DNA from 3 places in the Arthrobacter sp. P1_B4 genome. Region 1 is predicted to be linked to each of the others. Evidence: riboswitches for the same ligand, from Rfam matches in the RefSeq annotation. Region 1 holds a riboswitch; each other region holds the start of a gene.
The links. Region 1 has a riboswitch for cyclic di-AMP ahead of AC1D1W_RS11230 (M23 family metallopeptidase). Riboswitches for the same ligand answer to the same signal wherever they lie in the genome.
Positions count from the first base shown of each region.

Region 2: linked by a shared signal. The riboswitch ahead of AC1D1W_RS08880 (hypothetical protein) and the one ahead of AC1D1W_RS11230 (M23 family metallopeptidase) in region 1 are both predicted to bind cyclic di-AMP.
Region 3: linked by a shared signal. The riboswitch ahead of AC1D1W_RS10220 (aggregation-promoting factor C-terminal-like domain-containing protein) and the one ahead of AC1D1W_RS11230 (M23 family metallopeptidase) in region 1 are both predicted to bind cyclic di-AMP.

Region 1 is NZ_JBFTZW010000027.1:10,601-15,851, forward strand. Features, by position in the region: gene mobA (molybdenum cofactor guanylyltransferase) at 1-321, opposite strand, end outside; gene AC1D1W_RS11220 (HNH endonuclease) at 416-916, opposite strand; gene AC1D1W_RS11225 (NlpC/P60 family protein) at 1,136-1,906, opposite strand; cyclic di-AMP (ydaO/yuaA leader) riboswitch at 2,202-2,371, opposite strand; gene AC1D1W_RS11230 (M23 family metallopeptidase) at 2,508-3,329, opposite strand; cyclic di-AMP (ydaO/yuaA leader) riboswitch at 3,334-3,548, opposite strand; gene AC1D1W_RS11235 (iron-dependent transcriptional repressor DtxR) at 3,699-4,394, opposite strand; gene serC (phosphoserine transaminase) at 4,740-5,251, shown strand, end outside.
Region 2 is NZ_JBFTZW010000016.1:20,499-25,749, reverse strand. Features, by position in the region: gene AC1D1W_RS08900 (phosphatase PAP2 family protein) at 1-160, shown strand, start outside; gene AC1D1W_RS08895 (DedA family protein) at 163-906, shown strand; gene AC1D1W_RS08890 (response regulator transcription factor) at 912-1,589, shown strand; gene AC1D1W_RS08885 (sensor histidine kinase) at 1,582-2,589, shown strand; gene AC1D1W_RS08880 (hypothetical protein) at 2,735-3,421, opposite strand; cyclic di-AMP (ydaO/yuaA leader) riboswitch at 3,429-3,631, opposite strand; gene AC1D1W_RS08875 (hypothetical protein) at 3,833-4,081, shown strand; gene AC1D1W_RS08870 (cation:proton antiporter) at 4,078-5,251, shown strand, end outside.
Region 3 is NZ_JBFTZW010000021.1:37,339-42,589, reverse strand. Features, by position in the region: gene AC1D1W_RS10230 (bifunctional glycosyltransferase family 2/GtrA family protein) at 1-710, opposite strand, end outside; gene AC1D1W_RS10225 (hypothetical protein) at 917-1,519, shown strand; gene AC1D1W_RS10220 (aggregation-promoting factor C-terminal-like domain-containing protein) at 1,678-2,529, opposite strand; cyclic di-AMP (ydaO/yuaA leader) riboswitch at 2,529-2,688, opposite strand; gene AC1D1W_RS10215 (sensor histidine kinase) at 2,873-4,483, opposite strand; gene AC1D1W_RS10210 (response regulator transcription factor) at 4,505-5,245, opposite strand.

The DNA.
Region 1 (5,251 bases):
CGACCGGGGCATGTCACACGCCAGGACGAGGGTATAGGGCGCGGCTGCTGCGTGCCGGCTCGCGTGATCGGCGGCCAGGGCGGCCAGCCCCGCCGCGATGGCTGCGGCCGGACCCGCGAAGGGCGGCTCTTCCCGGCAGGTCAGGACGCCGCCGGGCAGGCCCCCGGGGTCGGGGCCGACGACGACGGTGCGCCCCGCCGCGCCCGCGGCCCGCAGTGACCGCTCCAGGAGGGTGGCGCCGTCGTAGATCAGCCCGGATTTGGGCACGCCGCCGAGGCGTGAGGACCGCCCCCCGGCGAGAATGATAGCATCGAACTCCATCGGTTCAGCCTAGCGCGGCGCCAGCGGCCACTGAACAAGCCGTAATGTGCGCCGGCAGCGTCTTCACCGGCTGATCAATCAGCTAGGAGGCCGATCAGGCAGCCGATTCAGGCAGCAGGAACGGATCCCAGGCCGGCGTCGGCTTCTCGAGTTCCTTGATCTGCCAGGTGGCACCTTTTGGCGGGCCCGGAACAAAACCGATCTTCCAGCCCATCTCCGCCGGCGTATGGTCGCTCTTGGCGTTGTTGCACCGCAGGCACGCCGCCACCAGGTTCTCCCAGGAGTCGGCTCCGCCCCGCGATTTGGGCTGGATGTGGTCGATGGTGTGGGCAGCCTTGCCGCAGTACGCGCAGCGGTGGGCATCCCGGCGCAGCACGCCGCGGCGGCTCACCGCAGTCATCGTGTTGTACCTTGGCCGGATGTAGCGGTTCAGCAGGATCACGGACGGGCGGCCCAAAATGTCCTGGGGGCCGACCACGGGGTCGTCCCCTTCGGCCACCACGCTGGCCTTTCCGGTCAGGACAAGGACGAGCGCCCGGCGGAAGGTGATGACCGCCAGCGGTTCATATCCAGCATTCAGAACGAGAGTGCGCATCCGCATACCTCTTCACGGCCGCACCCGCCAGCGGCACGAGGGCCGGCTGCCCTCTGCATGGTCGGGCTATGGATCGACAACACAAGAGTAAACACTCAAGTGCCGGATCACCGAATATTTTTTCACCGGCGCGGTCCTCAGCGCGGAAAGTTCACTGCGCGGCAACGCGAAAGACCCCCGCCTGGAGGCGGGGGTCTTTCGGAATGCTGGGGTTCGTGCTTAGGCGCCGACGCGGATGAAGACCGGGCCGGAGCCGACGTTGACGCTGTACAGCGCGGTGGTGCCGCCGTTCCAGCCGCCGTGCACTGCCATGCCGTTGCCTACGTAGACCGCGATGTGAGCCATGCCCACGCCGCCGTTCTGGTAGTAGGCGAGGTCGCCCGGGCGTGCCTCGGCGGCGCTCACGGTGCGGCCCAGGGACAGGTAACCTGCCGGCCAGCCGTGGTAGTGGATGCCGGCCGCGGCCAGGGCGTTGGTGGCGAGGGCGGTGCAGTCCTGCGCCACGCCGATCTGTGCGTAGGCAGCAGCGGCGATGGTCGCGCCTGCGCCGCTTCCGATGCCCGCGGGGGCCTGGGCAGCGACGCCGCCGCTGACGCCAAGCTCGGTGCCGCCGGCGCGGGTGGCTGTAGCCGTGGCCGTGGCGTCCTGGACCTTCACGACGGGCTTGGGAGCCTCGACGACGGGAGCCGGCGTGGTGGTCACGGCGGGCTTCTCGTAGGAGATCGCGATGGTGGAAGCGGCCGAGATGGTGGCCGGAGCTGCGGACTGGACTTCCAGGGCCGAAGCGGAGGTGGATTCGCGCTGAACATTGGTTTCAGCAGCGTTGGCTGCGATTCCGCTGGTCAGGACCAGACCGGAAGCTGCGGCGATGACCGCGGCCTGACGGCCCATGCCGCCGGCGTTGTCGCCGACAGCCTTAGCAATTACAGCCAGCGAGTTGGTCTTGGTGACCTCGGCGCGGTGCCGTGCAACGTTTGCACGAGTAGTCATTAAGTTCTCTCTTTCGTGATCCTTGGACCGCGCGCTTTCGGGCACGGACTGAGGACGCTCCGGCATCTTGGGGGTACGCCGGATCGCCCCGAAATGGGTTACTTAGCGAAGGGTGTACTGCGAAGACGCGCCAAAAGCGGAAACTGCATGCTGTCCGGGCTCGGTAGCGATTGAGCCTGCGGAACGTGATCCAATCCGGGCGCCGGCAAGGGCGGCACGTGATGTGGATTCCAGCGGGCTCGACAGAGCCTCGCCGGTGCGCATGCGCGCAGAATTGTGGCGTGAAGACACGAAAGTAGCCTCTCCCAATGCCTACGAGGTGAGCTGTCGGATTCGGATGGGAGTCACCCGGCCGCGCTGCTTCCTGGGAAGCTTTGCGACTTAACCCCAAGGCCTTCTTTCGAAGGCCAAAATTGGTTCCCCCGCCCCTGCCAGACGATGTAATGCGAACGGACCTTGAGCGGTGGCAGAGCTAGGCAATCCACTCAAGAGCGCCAACTTCGGAAAAGTTGGCGTGCTTCAAACCCTACAGCAGTCCTGATCCAATGTCACATTCAGATCACGGCGTGTCACAGGAAGTTGAGAGCAGCCCATCGTCTTTTTAGAGCCAGCCGAGCGGGTCAACGACATCGCCGTTGACCATCACTTCAAAGTGGAGGTGGCAGCCCGTGGAGGCGCCGGTGGTTCCGCTCATGGCGACGACGTCACCGCGGAAAACCTTCTGGCCGACCTTGACCGAAGCCGAGGACAGGTGGTTGTACGTGGTCTCCAGGCCGTTGCCGTGATCGATGACCACGCGGTTCCCCCCGCCGAAGGGATGCCAGCCGTTGAAGGTCACGGTGCCGCTGGCGGCCGCGTGGACCGCCGTGCCGCACTGGGCGGCGAAATCCTGGCCGCGGTGGAACTCCCCCGCGCCCCCGGTAATGGGGCTGACACGGTAGCCGAAGGGCGAGGCCGTGACCAGCTGGTCGAGCGGCGCACCCAGGGTGCCGGCCGATGCCGCGCGGGTGATCGTGCCCACAGACTGGGCGCTCAGCAGCTGCTTGAGTTTCCCGTCCGGATCGCCCTTCGTGGTGACGGCCGTGCGGTTGAAGTCGACCTTGGCGGCGGCGGCAGCGGTGACATCCGGCTGCACGGCGGCGGAGAGCGCGCCGGATCCGCCCGGATTCGAAGCCATCACCGGGCTCGTGACGGGGACCGTCACGGTAAGAACCAGACCAGTTGCGGCCAGTGCGATCCCGGCCTTCTGCCCGACTCCGCTTGCCGCGGCAAAGTCCGTGACCTGGCGGAACGGACTGCGACGGCGACGGCGTTCATCGCGGTGCACGTCCCGCGGGCGTTCGGCCGTGTGTGCGACGACGGGACGCGGCTCCGGAGCGGGACCGGTCGCGCGGCGACGGCCCCTGGCGGTCTGGGTGGTCAAGAAGGGTTCCTCTCTGGATGGCCTGCGAAGTTAGCTGTCGGATTCGGGTCAGAGAGATCAAAGACCCGGTCCGCCGTTGCAGGCAGCCACGCACAGAGGCATCCCTAGGGGATCCTTCGGTGGAAGCTGCTTGCCGCTGACGGACTTCACCCCAAGGCTGCCGAAGTAGCAGCCGAAAGTGGTTCCCCCGCCCCTGCCAGGAGGTAGTTCTGCGACTGATCCGCTGGCAGGGCTCGGCTTCGGATCAGGTAACGCTTTGGTATCGGTACTGGGCACTAACTATAGGCGATTAAGCCGCCCGGTAATAAATCCGTAACCGCAATTGTGGACAACTCGTGGGTGGTCCCATGACCGGCGCGTGGTGGCTGGTCAGGCGACTGTTACAAAGACGTGCGCGGCAACCTCGGGCGGCAGCTCCAGGGCACCTTCGATATCGGGGACGCGGACCGAGATGTACTCCCCCACCCGCTCCAGCGAGACCAGCGCGCCAGGCCTGATTCCGCCCTCGTCGAGCTGGGCCAGAAGCTCCGGCTCCACCTGGATCGGCTCCGCGAGCCGATTGACCGTAACCCGGGAAGTTACCCCGTAGCCGGCCATGGCCTCCAGCAGGTTCACGGGCCTGTCCACGGGGGCGCCGTTGGGCACGCCGCCAAGATCCGCAAGCCCCGGAATAGGGTTTCCGTAAGGCGAGACTGTCGGGTGGTTGAGCATCTCGAAGATTCTTCGCTCGACGCGTTCGCTCATGACATGTTCCCAGCGGCACGCTTCCTCGTGGACGTAGGCCCAGTCGAGCCCGATCACGTCCGCGAGGAGGCGTTCGGCCAGACGATGCTTGCGCATGACACCGATTGCACGTTTCCGTCCGATTTCCGTCAGTTCAAGGTGCCTGTCGCCGGAAACAACCACCAGCCCGTCGCGCTCCATCCGGCCGATCGTCTGGGACACAGTGGGGCCGGAGTGGCGGAGCCGTTCGGCGATGCGGGCGCGGAGGGCAACGATGTTTTCTTCTTCAAGTTCCAGAATGGTCCGAAGATACATCTCCGTAGTATCGATCAGATCCGTCATTCAGCTCAGCTCCTCGAGCGCAGTCCTAGCGTCATTCCCACCGTACCGCGTGCGGGATGCATGCAGGATGCGCCCAGGCGGGAACCGCCGTACGTTCGCATGCCAGCCTAGCCTATTTTGAATTACTCCGGATAATCTTTCGATCGACCTGAAGCTATTGTCCCAGCCCCAGCCGGCCGGCCGTCCCCGGCGTCTCAATGACCGGACTATGACAGGCCTTTTTCTGTATCGCCGGGAGCTGTCAGGCAAAATAAGACAGGCAGAATGAAGAGGGGTGTCCGTGGTAGCCATCCCTGCCCGCCACCTCCCAGCCACGCTACGAACCAGCCGAAAATTGGAGCCACTGTGAGCGACACCAGCATCACGATCCCCGCCAACCTCCTGCCCAAGGACGGACGGTTCGGCGCCGGCCCGTCCAAAGTCCGGCCGGAACAGATGGACGCCCTGGCCGCGGCATCGTCGAAGCTGCTGGGGACCTCCCACCGCCAGGCGCCCGTGAAGAACCTGGTCGGCTCGGTGCGCAGCGGCCTCAGCGAATTCTTCCGGGCACCGGAAGGCTATGAAGTGGTGCTGGGCGTCGGCGGATCTACCGCGTTCTGGGACATTGCCAGCTTCGGGCTCGTGGAGAACAAGGCGCAGCACCTGTCCTTCGGCGAGTTCGGCTCGAAGTTCGCTTCCGCCACCAACAAGGCGCCGTTCCTTGCCGAGTCCTCCATCATCAAGGCCGAACCCGGCACCCGCCCCACCGCCCGGGCGGAGGCCGGCGTCGACGTCTATGCGTGGCCGCAGAACGAGACCTCAACCGGCGTTGCCGCCCCCGTCCAGCGGGTGGCCGGCGCCGACGAGCGGTCGTTGGT
Region 2 (5,251 bases), on a different contig from region 1:
CATCGGCGTCCACTACCCCACGGATGTCGCGGCGTCGTTCCTGGCCTCGAGCGCAGCCGTGGTCGTGCTCGCGGGACTGTGGAACCGTCTCGCGCCACGGATAGCGGAGCGGATCCGGGCCCGTTCGGGCAGCCGGCCGCTGGGCGCCGAGGAGAAATGAGAATGCCCGTCCTGGACGTTTTTGCCTCCCTTCCGGCCGTCCACGCCGCCGGAACATTGTCCCTGCTGGACCCGGCAAGCCTGCTCGCCGGGTTGGGCCCGGCCGCACTGGGTGTGATCGCCGTGATGGTCTTCATCGAATCGGGCGTGCTCTTTCCCTTCCTGCCCGGCGACTCCCTGTTGTTCACCGCAGGACTTCTGCACCAGCAGCTGCAACTGACGTTGCCAGTGCTGATCGGCGTCGTCACCGCGGCCGCGGTCGCCGGGGACCAGGTCGGCTACATGCTCGGACGGAAATTTGGCCGGCGATGGTTCAAGGACGACGCCCGGATCCTGAAGACAGCGCACCTGACCACCACGGAGGACTTCTTCCGCCGCCACGGCGGGGCCGCCGTCGTGCTGGCCCGCTTCGTCCCCATGGTCCGGACGTTTGCTCCGCTGACCGCCGGGACCGCGCGCTATGACTGCAAATCCTTCACCCTGTGGAATATCACCGGCGCCGTCGCCTGGGCGGCCTCCGTGACGATGCTTGGCACCTGGCTGGGGCATTTTGACATCATCGCCAGGAACATCGACGCCATCGTCGTGGCCATGGTGCTCGTCTCCGTCGTGCCGGGGGTGGTGCAGCTCCTCAAACGCCGCCGGAACTCCCGCCGCGCCGCCGCAGCCGCAGACAAAGCCGCCGGCGACACGGCAGAAGAACCTGGGGCCGGACTGCGGACTGAGGAAATGGCCGCGGAAGAATAGCTGACATGACCTCCACTGACCTTCCGTCCCTGCTGCTCGTCGAGGACGACGCCGTCCTGGGACCGCTCATCGCCGAGCTCCTGGACCCGGACTACCGGATCCAGTTGGTCACCAACGGCCGCGACGGCCTCCACCACGGGCTGACCGGGAGCTGGGACGTCATGGTGGTGGACCGCGGGCTGCCCGCCATGGACGGCATCGCCCTCATCACGGCTTTGCGGTCGAAAGGCATTGCCACGCCCATCCTGATCCTGACCGCGCTGGGCGATGCCGACGAAAAAGTCAGGGGCCTGGACGCCGGCGCCAACGATTACGTGACCAAGCCGTTCGACGCCGGCGAACTGGCAGCACGCCTGCGCGCACTGACGCGGACTTTCACTCCCCCGGCCCCGACACCGGTGGCGATCGGGGACTGGGAACTGGATCCAACGCAGCGCTCCGTCCGTTCTGTCTACGGGCAAACGGTGTCACTGACCGCAAAGGAAGGCCAGCTGCTGGCAGCCCTTGCCGCGGAACCGGACCGCGTCTTCACCCGGGATGAGCTCCTCGCGGCGTGCTTCCACGCCTCGGAACAGCCCGGCGTGATCGATACCTATGTTCATCACCTGCGCCGGAAGATCTCCAAAGCCGTGATCCGCACGGTGCACGGCCTCGGATACCAGATCGGCGAAGCCCATGAGTGACGGCTTGCCGGCCGGCGGAAATCCGGACCACTCCATCCTGCGCAAGGCTTCCCTCAAGGTCGCGGTGCGGATCAGTGCTGCGTGCGCGGTCATGGTTCTCGGGCTGCTCGCCGCCACGGCACTGTACCTCACGAACCAACTGGCCCATCCTGAAGTGCCGGGCTCGGCGACGGCCGGGACGGCCTACACCTACCTGGATTCCAAGGATGTCCTCGAAGCCATGATCATCGCCGGGGTAGCGGGAATCCTGCTGGCCGGCATCGTCGGGTGGCTCAGCGCGCGCAGCGCGATTCGTCCCCTCAGTGATGCCCTGGCAAGGGAGCGGCGTTTCGTCCAGGACGCCAGCCACGAATTGCGCACGCCATTGACCATCCTGGACACCAGGATCCAGCTGGCCCAGCGCAACACTGTGCCCGGCTCCAGGCAAAGCCACGACCTGGCCCGGATCCGGGAGGACGCCGCGACGCTGACAGGGATTGTCAACGAACTGCTCCTCGCGGCAACCGCGGAGGCCCCGGACCGCTCCGCGCCCCCTGCCGACCTCGCCGACGCTGCCGCCAGCGTCGCCGGCAGCCTCCAGCAGGTGGCAGAGCAGCGGCAGGTGCGCCTGGAATTCTCTGCCGCTGCCCGGCCGCTGGCCCGGATCGAGAAGAATGCGCTGCGGCGTGCCGTGCTGGCCCTGGCGGACAACGCGCTGGCCCACACGCCTCCGGGCGGCCGCGTGTCCATCACGACCTCAATCGAGCAGAAGCGCGCCGTGATCACGGTGGCGGACTCCGGGACCGGAATCACCGGCGTCGATCAGGCCCGGATCTTTGACCGGTTCGTGCGGACGGCCGGCACCGGCACCTCACAGGGACAGCGGAGCTTTGGCATCGGCCTGGCCCTGGTCCGGGAGATTGCCGTCGCGGCCGGGGGCACCGTCGAGGTGGCCGCGACGGGCGGCGAGGGAACCGTCATGAAATTGACGCTTCCGCTCATGGGCAGCGGGAATCCCTGAGGACCCTGCGCCGGGGAAAGCTATGCCATCGGGATCCCGGAGCCCCGAATGCGGAGACAGGAAAGACCGGCGGTCGAGTTGCCCCCAAGGGAACTCGAGCGCCGGTCTTTCCGGACTGTCTGGCCCCGGGTCGGGGCCGTGCGGCTTAGGCGCGGACGAACGTCACGCCGCCGGTCGCGGTGAGCCAGGACAGCGGGTGGACCATGGTCTGGTTCTTGCCGTTCATGCCGCCACTGACCACCTGGCCGTTGCCGGCGTAAATGCCGACGTGGCCGGACTGGACCACCATGTCACCGGGCTGCGGCGTCGCTACAACGGTTCCAAGGCCAAGGAACGCGCGGGGACCGATGTCGCCAACGGGCTTACCCGCGGCGCCAAGGGCCTTTTCCACCATGGCAGTGCAGTCCTGGGTGATGCCCACCTGGCTGTAGGCGGCCGAGAGCATGATGGCGTTGCGTCCGCCCGCGGGCGCCGCGGCCGGCGCTGCTGCCGGAGCTGCTGCCGGAGCGGCCTGCACCTGGATGACCGGCTTGGCCGGAGCCTTGGGCGCCGCCGCCGGGGCTGCAGTGGGAGCCGGAGCCGGCGCGACGGGCTGTTCGATGACCGGCGCGGCAACAGAATCCACTGCGGGGCGCTCGAAGCTGATCTTGACGTTTGAATCGGCACTGACGGGGGCACTGACCTGTCCGGCGATGTCGACGTTCGACGCCGGAGCAGAGTCACGCTGCACGGGGGCGGTGGCGGCGTTGGCCGCCATTCCGCTGGTCAGGACCAGGCCGGATGCGGCGGCGAGGACGGCGGCATGGCGCGCAAAAGTATTGACTGAAGTCATGAAAAATGTAGCCTCTCCCAATGCCTGCGAGGTGAGCTGTCGGATTCGGATGGGAGGCACCCGGCCYCACTCCCGGGCCCGTCGTTGCGGGCACTGTGCGGCTTCACCCCAAGACCTGCATATCAGCAGGTCAAAAGTGGTTTCCCCGTCTCTGCCGGACGTTGATGCGAGTTACCCCCGGGCCGCGGCAGAGTTAGGCAATCGGCTGGGGAGCGCCCGTATCGGAGACAACAGGCACTCATCAACCGTAGCGCGAACCGCACCCGAAAGTCACATTCAGGTAACGGAGCCATGATGCCGGGCCGCAATTTGCCCATAGGGCGGCGCCGTTTCCGAACATAGGATGATGCCATCAGCACCACCGGAAGCGGAGGCCCGAAAATGAACAGCCATTGTGTCGCCATCTGCCAGTTGAGCACTCAGCCCCAAGAGGATTTCGACGTCAACACCGAGCTGCTGATCCTCGACGGCGGGGACGTCCACGTGAGCACCTGGGACGCGGAACCGCGCGACGGGGGTTTCGACGAGCACATCCTCAATGACCGGGTGGACGCGCTCGGGTACATGGTTGTCAACGACTGGGCCTTCCTGGACGGCAAGGCCTACGCGGTGGTGGAACGGCGGTCAGGCCCGGCGCCGGCCGGCCGCCGCGAACCGTGACCTTCCTGTCCCTGGCGCTGATCGCCGTCATCGCCCTGGCTGGCCCCCTGCTGGCCCTGCCGGCGCGCTGGCACTTGCCTGTCATGCTGGGTGAGCTGCTGGCCGGCATCGCGATCGGGCGCTCAGGGCTGGCCCTGGTGGACCCCGCGGACCCGACGTTCACCCTGCTGGCCAATATCGGGTTTGCGCTGATGATGTTCGTGGCAGGCACCCACGTTCCCGTGCGGGATCCGCACATCCGTGGCGCCCTCGGCAAAGGCTCCCGCCGGGCGATGGTGGCCGCAGCGGCAGCGGTGGTGGTCGGAACCGGCATCGGACTGCTGTTCGGGACTGGACATGCTCCCCTCTACGTCGTGCTGCTGGCGTCCTCGTCGGCAGCCCTGGTGCTTCCAATCGTCGATTCCCTGCGCCTCGGCGGGCCAGATGTCGTCGCTATGACAGCGCAGGTGGCAATTGCCGACACAGCCTGCATTGTGGCGTTGCCGCTCCTGGTGGATCCGCCCCACGCAGTCCAGGCGGCGCTGGGTGTCCTCGCGGTGACCGGGTGCGCGGTAGTGCTCTTTGTCGGCTTGCGCTGGCTGGAGCGCCAAGGAATCCGTCGGCGCGTGCACCGGCTCTCGGAAAGCCGCAAGTTTGCCCTGGAGCTACGGATCCAGCTGGCCGTGCTCTTCACCCTGGCCGGTGTCGCGACGTGGAGCAATGTGTCTGTGATGATGGCAGGCTTTTCTTTCGGCCTGGTGATGGCTGCGGTCGGCGAACCGCGGCGGCTGGCCCGGCAACTGTTCGCGCTCAGCGACGGCTTCCTGGGTCCGCTCTTCTTCGTGTGGCTGGGTGCATCGCTGACGCTCAAGGACCTGGCCGGGCACCCGGACATGATGGCCCTCGGCCTGTTGCTGGGGGCCGGGGCCCTGCTGGCGCACGCCGACCTGGCTTTCCTGGGACTCCCGCTGTCGCTGGGGGTGTTGTCAGCGGCGCAGCTTGGCGTACCGGTGGCTGCGGCGAGCATCGGCACGCAGCTTCAGGTCCTGCTCCCAGGCGAGGCCGCGGCCCTGCTGGTGGGAGCGCTTGTCACCATAGCCGCGAGCGCAGTCGCCGGGTCACGGGCGGCGAGGACTTTCGCGGTCCCGGCAAATGCTGGCGGCAAGTCCGGAAATTCCGGCAGCGCCGTCG
Region 3 (5,251 bases), on a different contig from region 1:
AGCGTGTGCGGAAGCAGTTGCCGGGCCACGTCCGCCCGGATCGCCTTGAAGCCGCACTGCGCGTCACTGAAGTGGGCGCCCATGAGGGCCTGGAGCAGGAAGTTGTAGCTGCGCGAGATGAATTCCCGTTTGGGTCCGCGGACCACGCGGGAGTTGCGGGTCAGCCGCGTCCCGATCGCCAGGTCGGAGTGCCCGGAAATGAGCGGGGCAAGGAGCGGGCCGAGGGCCGCCAGATCAGTGGAGAGATCCACATCCATGTACGCCAGGACCGGTGACGGCGAGGCCAGCCACACCTTGCGAAGCGCGTTTCCGCGGCCCTTTTCTGCCATATGGACCACCGTCACTTCGCGCAGCTCGCGGGCTACCCGTTCCGCGGCCTTGAGCGTTTCGTCGGTGCTGGCGTTGTCCGCCACGGTGATCCGGAAGGAATGCGGGAAGGCGCCGAGCAGGTACGCGTGGAGCCGGCGCAGGCAGGCCTCGAGGTCCCGTTCCTCGTTGAAGACCGGGATGGTGACGTCCAGCAGGGGCGTGCTGGCGCGCGTATCAATGGCCGTGCGCCGGCCGCCGGGGCCGGTCAGCGCCCCGGCGATCGGGCCCGGGACGGGTGCGCCGGCCAGCGCAAGCCCCGAGGGTGCCTCGGGGGCCGCCGGGCCGGCCGGCGTCGCCGTGGAGCGGGGCAGGGTTCCTGTGGCCTGGTCTGTGAATGTCATGGCTCAACTTTCCCGGCGGCCCATATGAAGGCTTTAGGGTCAAGCTGTGCGGGGGCTGTGGAAGTCGGGGCAGCCGGGCGGGTCGGGCCCGGCTACGCACAAAGGGAGCGCGCCAGTATCTGCCGCGGCATACCCGGGGGGCGGCTGGGATAGGCTCTTGGGACCGAAACGAGCATTGATTCCAACTGTAAGGGGCGGGGAATTCCTTGGATCTATTGGGCGGCATGGGCCGCGACGAGCTCCGCATCTTTTCGTGGGTTGCGGCCACCGTCTTCGCGCTTGTGGCCGGCGTCTGGCGTCCGCGCAGGCTTTATTGGACTGCCCTTGGTTCCGTCCTGCTCTTCGCGGCCCTCAACGCGGGTGCCGGGATCTACGTCCTGAACCATTTCGGTGATTCGCGCTGGTCTGCAGGGGGAGAACCGCCGCTGAGCGCTCCGTCGTTTTCCGGGACGCCAGTCGTGGGGCAGTTTCTGGGCCCACTGGACTCCGCTCTGAACGGAGTGGTTGGTGGGGTGAACGAGTTCCTGGCATTCAAGCAGGCACTTCCCGTAGCGCTGGACTTCCTTGCCGCATCCGGCTGGGCCCTGCTGGTGTCGTTCCCGCTTGCCGTTCTCGCCGCCGGCATCAGTTTCGCCGTGGCCAGGCGCCGAACAGCGGACTTCGAGAAATACCGTGCCACCGTTGACCTCCTCAAGGATGAGCTTGAGCAGGTCAAGCGGCAAATTTCTGCAGGGAATGCCGTCTACACGGCACTCCCTGCAGAGGACGAGGTCAATGATGTGCGGCCCAGACTGGCGCGCCGAGGATGATTCAGGTGCGTGCTGGAGTTGGCGTAGGTCCACTTAGCCATGTGGAGGCCGCCAAACCGAGCTGTGAAAAAACCGCCATTCTCGGCTAGCAGTCACACACAGGAGGCCCCGGATCCACGTGGATCCGTGGCCTCCTGTCCGGGCTGGTTAGGGCCGGTTTAGTACCAGTTGTGTGCGTAGTGGAAGTTCAGGGCGCCGCAGGGGGAGCCGTAGCGCGACTTGACGTAGTTCAGACCCCAGTTGATCTGGGTCCGGTAGTTGGTCATGTAATCGGCGCCGGCGCTCGCCATCTTCGAGGCGGGCAGGGACTGGACCACGCCGTAGGCGCCGCTGCTGGCGTTCGTGGCGGTGGTCTTCCAGTCGGATTCCTTGGTCCACAGCTTGTGCAGGCACTGCATCTGGCCGGGTGCCCAGCCATAGCTTCCCAGCTGGGACGCGGCGTAGGCCTGCGCGCCGGCGGGGTCGTCGATTGCGACCGGTGCGGGTGCCGGTGCGGGGGCCGGAGCGGCTGCCGGTGCCGGAGCGGGAGCGGGAGCTGCCGCGGGAACCGGAGCGGGAGCGGGGGCTGCCGCGGGAACCGGAGCAGGTGCGGGGGCTGCCGCTGCTGCCGGCGCGGCAGCAGCTGGGGCAGGGATCAGCGCTTCGGCTGCCTTAACCTCCGAGATCTGGGGAGCCACGTTCTTTTCCGCTGGAGCGCCCGGCCCAGCCACCTGGACCCGCTCGAAGTTGAGCTTGGCCAGCGGGTCGGCGATCGTGGCCGCCTGGCTCGCAACATTCGCCGTGTGGGCGCCCGGCTCTGCCGCCTGGCTGGCGGCGCCGCCACCCAGCAGCAGTGCGCACGCGGCGGTGACGACGGCGGCACGGCGGCCGGTTACACCGAGCCCGGCGGCGAACCGCGACAGGGCGGATGCCTGCTTGACCGGTTCGGCGCGGTGGCGCGACTTGGCTGCGCCAACTGAGCGGGAATGCGAACCGCCGTCAGGGCGTGTTTGTACCTGGAATTCAGTCATGGTGGCCTCTCAACGCCGGCGGAGTTAGCTGTCGGGTTCGGATGAGGTCATCCGGCCGCACGGAACATCACGTGTCGGCTTCACCCCGAGGGCGCATGAAAGCAGAATGCCCGGGAACTCTGGGTCCCCCGCCTCTGCCTGGTCCAGCGGAATCCGGGAAGCGGCAGAGTTTGGCGTCCGTCCGGATATGCGGCACCGATGGCGGCGCACGCTAACGACGCTACAGGACCTGGCCGCTTAAGTCACATTTTGGTAACAGGAGTCACAGTGCCGGGGTGTCGGGTTGCGCCGGGTTCACGGGCCGGCCGGTCCGGGCCGTTTGCGCCGACGGCGGCCGTTCCGGTTAAGCCGGCGGCGGCGCGGGGGGCAGCCGCACGGCGAACTCCGTGCGGCCCGGCCGGGACGTGACCTCGACTGTTCCTCCGTGGGCCTCCACGATCGACTGGACAATGGACAGGCCCAACCCGCTGGTGCCCTCGGACGTCGGCGCGGCGGTCGCCGTGCCGTGACCTCCGCGGCTGCCGGAAACGGCGCCGGAGGACGAGCGTGCGGGAGCCCCGGACCCGACCCTCGCCGTCGCGACGGCAGAATCGGCGGGGACGGCTGCGGGGTTCGACGCCGGATTGGTGCGCGAGGCGTCGGCCCGGGCGAAACGGGCGAAGACCCGGCCGATAAATTCCGGGGCGATGCCGCTGCCGTTGTCTGTCACGGTGACCACGGCACTGCCGTCAGCCGAGCGCATAACGCCCGTGACCACCTTGGTCCCGGGTTCCGTGTGCTTGCGCGCATTGGACAGCAGGTTGGCGAGGACCTGGTGAAGCTGGGTCGCATCACCGCGTACCACCACGGGCTCGTCCGGAAGTTCCAGTTGCCAGATGCGGTCCGGGGCCATGACTTTCTCATCGCTGACCGTCTCGATGGCCAGCTGGGTGAGGTCGACGTCGGAGATTTTGAGCGGCTGCCCCTCGTCCAGGCGCGCCAGCAGCAGCAGGTCCTCCACGAGCGTGGTCATCCGCTCGGACTGGCTTTGCACACGGGCGAGGGACCTCTCGCCGTCGGGGGTGAAATGCTCGGTCATCCGCATCAGCTCCGTGTAGCCGCGGATGGCCGTCAGCGGGGTGCGGAGCTCGTGTGAGGCGTCGGCGACGAACTGCCGGACCTTCATCTCACTCTCCTGCCGCGCCTCGAGAGCGTTGGAGACGTTGTCCAGCATCTTGTTCAGCGCGTAGCCCACGCTGCCCACTTCCGTTCCGGGATGGGCAGCCGACGTCGGGACGCGGACCCCGAGCGCCACCTCGCCGGCGTCCAGCGGGAGACGGGAGACGTTGGTGGCGACCTCGGAGAGCTGTTCCAGCGGCTTCATGGTCCGCCGGATCAGGGCCGTGCCGGCGAGCCCGATCAGCACGAGCCCGCCTGCGGACACCACCACCATGGTCCAGACCAGGGAGGCCAAGGTGTTTTGTTTTTCAGCCAGCGGGAGTCCGGTCACAATCACGTCGCCGTACGGTGTACGCGCGGCCGTGAGCCGGTAGGCGCCGGCCGAAAGGCTGCGGTCCACGGACACGCCGCTCGGGGTCAGGGCCAGGAGAACCTTGTTGTCGGAGGGGGAGAGGCTCTTGACCGCGCCGTCCCCGGCCAGGAATCCGGCCCTGCTGACTTCGCCGTCGACTATCCGTGCGTTAAGCGTCCCGACGCCCTGTCCCCGGGCTTCGAGGGGGTCGGGGCGCCTGCCCGAATCGTCCGAGGAGGGCCGGCCGAACTCGCTCGAACGGTGGGAGGCCTGGTCCAGCTGGGTGTCGAGCTGCCGGGTGAGGAAGAGGTCCATGGAGGCGTAGCTGAACAAGCCCACAGCGCCGCAGATGGCCACGAGCAGCGCCATGGCGACCAGGACCAGCCGGGTGCGCAAATGCCACGTCGACGGGTTGCGCCAGTCGTGTCCGGGGACGCGGGTCATGCCGGAAAGTGAGGGCACGGATCAGTCCGCCGGTTTCAGGACGTACCCGGCTCCGCGCACCGTGTGGATCATGGGAGCGTGGTTGGCGTCGACCTTCTTGCGGAGGTAGGAAATGTACAGTTCCACGATGTTCGCCTGGCCGCCGAAGTCGTAGTCCCAGACACGGTCCAGGATCTGGGCCTTGCTGATGACCCGTTTCGGGTTTTCCATGAGGTAGCGCAGCAGCTCGAACTGCGTGGCGGTCAGGTGCATTTCCTCACCGGCCCGGGTGACTTCGCGGGTGTCGACGTTGAGCACGAGGTCTCCCACCACGAGTTCGGCGGTGTCCATGGCGGCCACTCCGGAGCGCTGGACCAGCCGGTGCAGGCGCAGCAGCACCTCTTCCATGCTGAACGGCTTGGTGACGTAGTCATCGCCGCCGGCCGCCAGTCCGGTGATGCGGTCCTGAACGGCATCCTTGGCGGTGAGGAACAGCGCCGGCACCTCAGGCGCGAACGCGCGGATCCTGTTCAGCAGTTCGACGCCGTCGAACCCGGGCAACATCACGTCCAGCACCAGCACGTCGGGGCGGAACTCCTTGGCGAGCCGGACGGCTCCGGGCCCGTCCTCGGCCACGGCCACGGACCAGCCGGCCATCCGCAGCCCCATGCTCATGAGCTCGGAGAGGCTGGGCTCGTCATCCACCACGAGGGCGCGGATGGGGGAGCCGTCCGGATGCGTGAGCTGGGGAAGGTTGTTGGTCATGGAGTGCGAAGTGGCCATGGGCAC